DNA from 3 places in the Pseudoalteromonas sp. BZK2 genome. Region 3 is predicted to be linked to each of the others. Evidence: predicted binding sites of a transcription regulator. Region 3 holds the regulator's gene; each other region holds the start of a gene.
What was found. Region 3 encodes sigma-54, which starts transcription at its own class of promoters, with help from an activator protein. Its sites were predicted from a motif close to GTTGGCACGNNNNTNGNNT; they were not measured.
Positions count from the first base shown of each region.

Region 1: BIZ38_RS11185 (DUF3192 domain-containing protein) is a predicted target of sigma-54. The motif match lies at 1,486-1,504, and genes of this name have one in related genera.
Region 2: BIZ38_RS14930 (EF-hand domain-containing protein) is a predicted target of sigma-54. The motif match lies at 1,891-1,909, and genes of this name have one in related genera.

Region 1 is NZ_JACSOG010000015.1:66,810-70,090, forward strand. It holds gene BIZ38_RS11175 (ATP-binding protein) at 1-133, shown strand, start outside; gene BIZ38_RS11180 (diguanylate cyclase) at 102-1,025, shown strand; gene BIZ38_RS11185 (DUF3192 domain-containing protein) at 1,063-1,443, opposite strand; gene BIZ38_RS11190 (D-2-hydroxyacid dehydrogenase) at 1,606-2,550, opposite strand; gene zntR (Zn(2+)-responsive transcriptional regulator) at 2,645-3,058, shown strand; gene BIZ38_RS11200 (SO_0444 family Cu/Zn efflux transporter) at 3,042-3,281, shown strand, end outside.
Region 2 is NZ_JACSOG010000025.1:10,791-14,071, reverse strand. It holds gene BIZ38_RS14950 (amidohydrolase) at 1-730, opposite strand, end outside; gene BIZ38_RS14945 (EF-hand domain-containing protein) at 823-1,056, opposite strand; gene BIZ38_RS14940 (EF-hand domain-containing protein) at 1,061-1,294, opposite strand; gene BIZ38_RS14935 (hypothetical protein) at 1,393-1,620, opposite strand; gene BIZ38_RS14930 (EF-hand domain-containing protein) at 1,630-1,857, opposite strand; gene BIZ38_RS14925 (sensor histidine kinase) at 2,171-3,281, shown strand, end outside.
Region 3 is NZ_JACSOG010000041.1:16,939-20,219, forward strand. It holds gene ptsN (PTS IIA-like nitrogen regulatory protein PtsN) at 1-335, opposite strand, end outside; gene hpf (ribosome hibernation promoting factor) at 339-626, opposite strand; gene BIZ38_RS18825 (RNA polymerase factor sigma-54) at 653-2,149, opposite strand; gene lptB (LPS export ABC transporter ATP-binding protein) at 2,256-2,981, opposite strand; gene lptA (lipopolysaccharide transport periplasmic protein LptA) at 2,978-3,281, opposite strand, start outside.

The sequences.
Region 1 (3,281 bases), on a different contig from region 3:
TACACTAAAAGCTAAAGGTGAACTTTCCGAACAATTAATTGATGAGTTGCAATGCCAAATAAAACAGGTTATTGCCTTTATCATCGAACAAGGATCTACTGATGTTGAAAAGAGCCAAGGTACTGATTGTTGATGACGATCCGTTAAACCGCTTGGTATTAGAAAAAACATTACAGCAAGACTATGATGTTTTTTGTGTTGAGAGTGGCGAAAAAGCACTGACGTTTCTAAAAACACAAAGTGTGGATCTGTTGATCTTGGATATTGTAATGCCAGGAATCGACGGCTATGAAGTACTCAACAAATTAAAAGAAAACGCAACGACAAGCATGCTACCGGTAATCTTTATCTCGGCAAATACTAGCCATGATGATGAAGCTAAAGGGTTAGAATTAGGGGCGATGGATTACATCACCAAACCTTTTAGTGCAGCGATCGTTCGTGCACGTGTGCGCAATCAATTAATGATCAAACAAAAAAATGACTTGCTTGAAATGCTCGCCTCAATTGATGGCCTAACAGAGATCCCAAACCGACGTTATTTAGATGAAAACTTAGCGCGAGAGTGGCGTCGTTGTCGTCGTGATCGAACACCATTATCAGTATTATTAATGGATGTTGATCACTTTAAACGTTACAACGATTGTTATGGTCACCGAGCAGGCGATGATTGTTTAAAACAAATTGCTCATGCCTTAGTTGGAGCATGTGAGCGAGGTAGTGACTTTGTTGCTCGTTATGGCGGTGAAGAGTTTGCAGCAGTACTTCCAAATACCTCTGCAAAAGAAGCTATGTCGTTTGCAAACAAATTACGTAATGCCGTTAATGAGTTAAATATTCCGCATAAAGCGTCACTAAATGCCGACCATGTCACAATTAGTATTGGTATTGCGACCACGGAAAATGGCCAGGTGTATGCAGAGCAAACATTACTTGAAGAAGCTGATTTAGGTCTTTATCAGGCAAAAGATGCTGGGCGTGATCAGATAGTATCGAGAATGATAGCTATGAGTGAACATAAGTAGGCAATAGCTGCCTACTTACAGAATTTAAATATGCAAGCTAGCCATTGCTAAGTGATTTATAAATCGTATCACCCACACCGATTAACTTATCATTTTTAAAAACCAGTGGTGTACATTCGTCTTTAGTCATCTTGCCATCAGAATGAATACTATGGGTTGCATAGAATAATACTTGGTACACATCATCACCCTGCTTTAATAACTCGGTAAAGTTAGGAGTATTTAGTTTGTTTAATACAGTTTGATAGCTGGTATTTAATGCAAGATTAGAGATCGCTTCACGGTTATTTTTATGCTGCTTTTGCCAGCTAGATGAGCTACCAGCCCAATGTGTGTCTGCTTCACCGTCAGAAACAGCAATGACACAACCAGTTAAAAATGGTGCAGTTAGCGCGGCAATTAGAAGTGCTTTTTTCATGTTATTTTATCCCGTAGAAATTGTTTTTAGTTAATCACTCAATTGCAAACTGCTTGCCAAACTTTTAAATTTCAATTAAATCAACTATTTAGGTTGTTTTTAGTGAAAGGGCTAAGTAATAAATTACTAACTACTTAGCTCTCTTGACTAATAAATTGCGATTTAGACCAACCTGTTACGCATCTCGCCTTGATTAAATGCTTGGATATTCAAAGCAATTTCGTTAACTAAACGCACGATAGATTCTTGGCTGGCCCAAGCAATATGCGGAGTAAGTAATAAGTTTGCGCCTTTATACTGTGCCAGCGGATTTGATTGCTCTGCAGGTTCTTTACTGAGTACATCAACACCGGCTCCGGCAATAACATTATTAGCTAATGCGTCAGCTAAATCGGCTTCATTGATAATTCCACCACGAGCAGTATTAATAATGATAGCTGACGGTTTCATCATGCTTAATTCTGTCGCGGCGATTTGGTTGCGTGTTTCATCAGTAAGTGGGCAGTGAACACTAATAATATCTGCTGTGGTTAGAGCATCATTAAAACTAACACGACCTTCACGAGGTGCATGGCCTTTTCGTTCACTGATGATGATATTAGCACCGAAAGCACGCGCTACATCGGCAACGGCTTTACCTAGTGAACCGTAACCAATAATAGCCAATGTTTTGCCTGCAATTTCTTTAAAGCTGTAATCTAAACGGCAAAACATAGGACTTTGCTGCCATAAGCCTTGCTGGCAATCATTAATATATCTGTGAGTATTGCCCAGTAAGTTAGTGATGAGAGTAAAGGTGTGCTGCACCACGCTCGGTGTTGAATAGCCCGCGACATTGGTCACCGCAATGCTATGCTCTTTGGCTGCTATTAAATCAATGTTGTTAGTCCCAGTCGCTGCAACACATATTAATTTTAAATTAGGTAATTTGCTCATGGCGTGCTGATCAATCACCACTTTATTACTGATAACGATATCGGCATCTTGGCAGCGCTCAACAACCTGTTCTTGAGCAGTTAAATCGTAACAGGTTAATTTACCTAATTGCGCTAAGGCATCTAACGACGTGTTGGCTAATGTCGCTGTATCAAGGACAGTAATATTCATGTGCTTTCCTTTTTTAATTTATTGCTTGACCTTGGGGTGTACTCCAAGGTTTATAGTGAGCATAATAAATAAACGCTTCACAATGGAGACGGTGATGAAAATAGGTGAGTTTGCCCGTCAGTTGGGTGTCTCAACAGATACGCTACGGTACTACGAAAAGCATGGTTTGTTAACGCCTAGTTCGCGTTCAGACGTGGGATATCGTTTTTATTCTGAGAATGACTATAAGCAAATGGCGTTTATTCTCAGAGCAAAGAATGTTGGCTTTAGTCTGGCTGAGATCAAAGAGCTACTGCAAATTAAGTTTCATAAAGATCAGCATTCTTGTCATGAAGTTAAAGAGATGACGTTACAAAAACGTGATCTGGTTGCACAACGAATTGCAGAGCTTACTCGCTTTTATGACTCACTTTCATTGTTAGCAGATAAATGTTGTGGCGGTGAAGAGCCTGCTGAAAACTGCTCAATACTAACGACGCTGGAGGATATCGATGGACTTACTCAATAATTTTTGGCATCTGTTTTTACTCTCAGCACCTTGGTTAATGCTGGGCTTATTCATAGCAGGTCTTCTCAATGTATATTTGCCTGCTAACTTTCTTAACCGGCATTTAGGCAAAGAAGGGTTGTGGACCACAGTTAAAGCAGCCTTTATAGGTGCTCCAATGCCCTTGTGCTCATGTGGTGTGATCCCAGCAGCCATTGGTTTAAGAAGAGCGGGGGCATCGAAA
Region 2 (3,281 bases), on a different contig from region 3:
CATAATCGATACCGGCATCATGGGTTGATGTAATACCCAAACTTAGTAGATGTTTACCTGCATTATCTAAGGCTGTATTAATGCTGGCATGGCTTGCTTTTGGTACATGTTGGGTAACAAGCGTTTCGGCTTTATCAATGAATACCCCAGAAGGTAAGCCAGAATCTAGCTTTAAAATTTCACCGCCGGCAGGAGAGGAAGTTTGTTTGGTAATACCTGCAAGTTCCATGGCTTTTGAGTTAACCCACACAGCATGACCATCAACGCGAGAAAGTACCACAGGTTTGTCTTTTACGTATTTGTCTAAATCAGCTGCAGTTGGAAACTTACCGCCAGGCCATTGCTCTTGGTTCCAACCGCGACCAATGATCCAACTTTGTTTATCTTTGGCAAACTCAGCCAGCATTTTGCCAACCTCATCTGCCGAGCGCGTATTCCTGACATCAAGTTGTGAAAGGTTATTTCCTAAACCAATCACATGGCCATGAGCATCGACTAAGCCTGGTAACAATGTGGCTTGCTTGCCATCAATTGCGGTGGCGTCAGGAAAGCTATTTTTAATTGAGTCATTGCCTGTTTTTACGATTTTACCGTCTTTAAAAACCAGTGCAGAAAAGTGTTGGGTTTCGCCTTTATAGGTAGGCGTATAGCCATTTACATTATAAATAACAGTGGTGTTGGCAAAGCAGCTAAGTGAAGCTGTTGCGAGTAAGCTGATGATGAGTTTCATAATCTTCTAATAGTTTTTATTGATTTATGAAAACAGTATCAGAGTTGCAGTAAACTGCAACTCAGCAGAGATTAATAATTAACTATAACTCTTTATTTGCTCGCATAAATCTTAAACTCACTGAGGGATAATTTATTATCTTTATCACTGTCGTAATTTTTAAATCGCGACCACAGAGCTGGGTCTCTCGCAGACTCTGAACGAGTCAGGTAACCATCGTCATTACGATCAAGTTGTTTAAATTTTTCACCAATACTATCTGCAGCAAAACTCATTGTGCTAAATGCACAACTTAAAACTAGGCTGGCAAAGGTTAATTTTGACATTACTTTAACTCTTGTTTGTTAAATAGTGTTTAAACTCAAGGAGCGAGATTTGTTGATCTTTATCTGTATCCCACTGCGCTATGCGTTTTTGCAAGTGCGGTTGCGACGACAGTTCCTGCTCAGATAAAAAGCCATTTTTATCTTTATCTAGGTGATCAAAGCGTTGTTTTACGTCCAATGCTAAGCTATTGAAGCTTATAGTAATTAAGGTGCATGGAGCAAGCCAGAAAATTCTCATAATTGTCTCCTAAATAAAAGTGCTTGCCATAATTTAACTCCCAAAATTTAAATCCGTTTACACATTCCCTCTGGGATTATGGCAAGCACTTTAAGCCGTTAAGGTTTGAATTTTTCAAGCTCTTGTTCAGACAAAACCTGATCGCCGTTTTCATCCAGATCGGCAAATTGCTTAAGTAAGCTATCGTGTTTGGTTGCTTCAGTTAATGAAATCTCGCCATCGGCGTTTGTATCAAATTGAGCAAATCGAACATCCATTTGTGATGCTAAAACGGTGGCGCTGATAACTAAAAACATCAGCGAGAATGCAGCTAAAAGTTGTTTCATTACAATCTCCTATTGAATAAACGACTGAAACTCAGAAAATGAAATTTGGCCATTTTGATTACTATCAATTTGCGTAAAGTTGCCGTGCAACAAGGCATCTTCAGATGCTTCTGCCTCACTCAAAAAACCATTGCTGTCTTTATCGAGTTCGTTAAACGTTGTTTGCAAATCAAGTGCATAACTACTTAACGAGATGAGACTTATAAGCAGGGTGGCTACCGGGGCCGTTACTTTCATTTTGTGTCCTAAATAACTAATTTGCTTAGTACTAATCAAAATCAGTGCCAATATTAAAAGTTATTAATTATCAGGTGGTTATGGTTTTTGTGTGGTTTTGAATGCGAAATAGTTACAGGGTGTTGTGTCTTTTTTGCAACGATTTTCAGGTGTTAAAAGTTTATCTATTTTATTTCAATGAGTTAGTTTGTTGCCAAATAGCAACTTTGTATCGGTTTTTGGGGGGGGAATCAGTACTTTTTAAGGTCGGATTCAGCGAGTGTCTAAGTTTGTTCACTAATAATCAGCATCTGCAATTATGTTGAGAGTGAATATGCAAAATAAAGTAGCGATAAAAATAAAACAGTTACTCAATTGGCGACCTAGTCTTATTGGCCAGTTTGTCTGTAGCATTTTGCTGTCTTTACTACCGTTATCTTTGGTGGTGATTTTATTTTTAAATGCGCTTAATAAGCAGCTTGCGGTGACTCAAGAAATCGTCGGTGACAATTACGAGATTACTAAAGCATTTAACAACCTCAAACAAGACTTAAATAGCCTTGAACGAGCAACTCGACAAAACTGGGTGCTTAAAAGTGAATCCCTCGATAGCTTGATTGCCAACAAGTGGCAATCGTCATTGCAAAGTGTCGATGAGCTCATTTTCTTAAGCCCAACCGCTGATTATGTCTCGCAGTGGCGGCAATTGGCTGAGGTATTACAATTTGCGCATCAGCATTTATTAATAGAACAAAAGCAAGATGGTGAGCTGTTTGCACCCGCTAGTAAGCTTATCAGTGAGCAAACAAATTGGCTCAAAGAGCAAAATGAATTGCGCATCACAAAAAATCAGCAGCAATTAAAAGCACTTCAAGCTTCATTTATTAATTGGTTAGTTGCGTTAATTCCACTCACGTTATTGGTCGGGGGCGGCTTTCTTTGGCGGATCAGCGGGCGGCTCAGAGAACTCACACATGTGATTGATAAACTTGGACAAGGTCACTGGCAGCAAAAAATTCAAGTTCGCGGCTCGTCAGAGTTAGTTGAATTAGGTAATAAATTAGAGTGGGTTCAAGCGCAGTTACATATGCTTGAGCAGCAAAAAGATACGTTTTTACGCCATGTGACACATGAATTAAAAACGCCCCTAGCTTCGATGGTTGAAGGCACAGACTTACTCGCAGATGAAATTGTTGGTCCTATCAATAGCGAGCAACAAGCCGTTCTTGAGCTAATAACGCAAAGTATGGTGCGACTCAGAGCCATGATTGAAAGCTTATTGAGTTACAACGCCATTCGCACGAGTAAGCAAAGCCTAAGCGAGCTTAATTTTAACTTGATGATGAATAAAATTGAGCGTCATTTTGAGCACCGATTATCAGCGCGTGACTTATCCATTGTGTGGGTGAACGAGTTACCAAATAAAGCCTTGTTTATCTCAATTG
Region 3 (3,281 bases):
AACTGGCAATCGCCATCTGGTACGATGAGTGCCACAAAAATATCAACGGGACGATTGTCTATCGCATCAAAATTGATGGGAGATTCACTGACAATAATAAATGCATGAGGTTCATCAGCACCACTCATTCGACCGTGGGGAATAGCTATTCCTCGGCCGATACCTGTACTACCTAACTTTTCCCTGTTCAGAAAAGCATCTAGGATATCTTGTTGAGATAAATGAGGAAACTGCTGGTGAGCTAACTCGCTAATATACTCAAGAATTCTTTTTTTGCTATTAAAAAGGACCGCAGCTTTGCTGCAGTCCTGATTAGTAAGTGAACTAAGTTTCATAATTTAATGTCGAGCTAATTTCTCTTTATGCTTAATGACTTGGCGATCAAGTTTATCGATCAATGAGTCAATTGCTGCGTACATATCTTGATGTTCTGTAGAAGCGAACAACTCGCCTCCGTTTACATGTAAAGTTGCTTCTGCTTTTTGGCTTAATTTTTCTACATCTAAAATGACATGAACATTATTAATATGATCAAAATGCCTTTCTAGTTTTGCGAACTTAGTGTTTACATAGTCTCTTAATGAATCAGTGACTTCTACGTGACGACCAGTTAAATTTAGTTGCATAAGCATTTTCCTTCTATGTAAAACGTCTAAATCAGACTTTTACGCTGATTAGACGGAGGTATTGCTAGAGACTCACGATATTTTGCAATTGTACGTCTAGCTACTTTAATTCCTTGCTCAGCCAATATATCTGCAATTTTGCTATCACTCAATGGTTTAACCGAGTTTTCTGCAGCAACTAACTTCTTGATTAAAGCGCGAATTGCTGTAGAAGAACACTCACCACCATTTTCGGTGCTGACATGGCTTGAGAAGAAATATTTCAACTCAAAAATTCCCCTTGGGGTATGCATATATTTTTGTGTTGTAACCCGAGAAATCGTCGATTCATGCATTTCGACCATTTCAGCGACATCGTTTAGCACCATTGGCTTCATTGCTTCTGGGCCATGTTCAAAGAAAGCTTGCTGTTGTTGCACGATACAGTTGGTCACTTTTAGTAAAGTATCGTTACGGCTTTCTAAGCTCTTAATAAACCACTTTGCTTCTTGTAAGTGAGAACGAATAAATTGGCTGTCGCTACTTGATTTAACAGAGCGAGACATCGCTGCATATTGGCTATTCACTCTAATTTTTGGCATACAATCTGGGTTTAACTCGACTACCCAGCGGCCTTTCACTTTTTTCACTGATACATCGGGTATGACGTACTCAGATTCTTCGCGTACTATGCTATCCGCAGGCTTAGGATTTAAGCTGTGAATGAGCGTCATCACTTCTTTAAGCTCGTTTTCTTTAAGCTTAGTCTTTTTCATTAAAGTGCGATAGTCGCGACTTGCTAATAATTCGATATGCTCAGATAAAACCATTTTAGTTTCAGCTAAATATGGCGTATTGGCATCGAATTGACGAAGTTGTATACACAGGCACTCTTGTAAACTTCGCGCGCCGATACCAACTGGATCGAATAACTGTATTCTTTTTAAGACAGCTTCAACTTCATCAAGTTCGATTTCTTCTTCATCATTATTTTGATTAAAGCTTTCGACAATATCTTCGCAGCTAACCGTTAAAATACCTGAGTCATCGATAGCTTCAACGATGGCAACGGCAATCGCTTCATCGGTAGGACTAAATGGTGTGAGCTGTAGTTGCCACATTAAATATTCTTGCAGTGTTTCTGTTGAAGCACCTTGGTAAATAGACTCGTCTTCAGGCATTGGCCCAGACGATGTTGATGGGGCGGCACTCATGTACTCATCCCACGTAACATCCATAGCTAAGTCATCGCTAACCGTATCCTTACTCAGAGCATCACTGCTTTCTTGCTCGAATTCGCTAGGTGCTTCGTCGGCAGACGCGCTGACTTGTACATCGTCAGACTCCGCTTTTTGCTCATTCTTACCGATGCTTTCTTCGTTGTAATCCGCTTCTTCCACTTCAAGCAGAGGATTACTATCAAGCGCTTCTTGAATTTCTTGCTGGAGATCCAATGTACTGAGCTGCAACAAGCGAATGGCTTGTTGCAGTTGTGGAGTCATTGTAAGTTGCTGGCCCATGCGCAGCTGTAATGATTGCCTCATGTATCCCTAACAATCCTTTTTAAGTTATCGGTAACGGTGAAGACACTGTTATCGATTTATTGTCATTGTATAAGTCTAGCAGATGCTCTAGTCGGTGGCGTAATGGTTACAGCCTGAATTGCTCGCCTAGATAAACATCACGTACAGTTTGGTCAGCTAATACGTGCTCAGGTGTCCCTGATGCAATTAGCTCCCCATGAGAAACAATGTAGGCTTTTTCACAAACATCAAGGGTTTCTCGAACATTATGGTCAGTAATAAGTACACCAATACCACGATTTTTTAGGTGCTCAATAATTTTCTTTATATCTAACACCGAAATAGGATCAACACCAGCAAAAGGCTCATCTAAAAGGATAAATTTAGGATTAGCGGCTAATGCACGTGCAATTTCAACGCGGCGTCGTTCACCACCTGACAGTGCCATACCTTGGCTATCGCGAATATGTTGAATGCTAAATTCATCTAATAAGTTGTTAAGCGTCTCTTCGCGCGTTGTTTTGTTAAGATCTTTGCGGGTCTCTAATATGGCCATCAAGTTTTGGTAAACTGTTAATTTTCGAAAAATAGACGACTCTTGTGGTAGATAACCAATACCTAAGCGCGCACGGCTGTGCATTGGCAAAAGCGTGATATCGTTATCATCGATGCTTATTTTTCCTTTGTCGCTTGGTACGAGGCCTACAATCATATAGAAGGTCGTTGTTTTACCTGCACCATTTGGCCCTAACAAGCCAACAATACTGCCCGCTTCAACTTCAAGACCGACATTTTTAACCACTTGGCGGCCTTTGTAGCTTTTAGCTAAAAGCTCTGCTTTTAATGTGCTCATGGTTGGCCTTTATCGTCTTTTTTATTTTCTACAGGCACTAAAATAGTGTGTACACGATCTGTTGAGTTTTCGTCTTTTTCTGCGCTGATCAGCTGTTGAGCCATATCATAGGTAATGCTTTTTGCCGTTACTTTTTGACCCGCTTGAGTGACTTCAGCTTCGCCATTGAGTGTTAAGAAGCGTTTCGCAACATCATAACGAACTTCTTCGGCGCTGGCGCTCATCACGGTACCATCAGCTTGCTTTTCTTCGAAGTAAGCTGGTTTGCCTGTAGCGATAATTAATTCGACTGTACCTTCG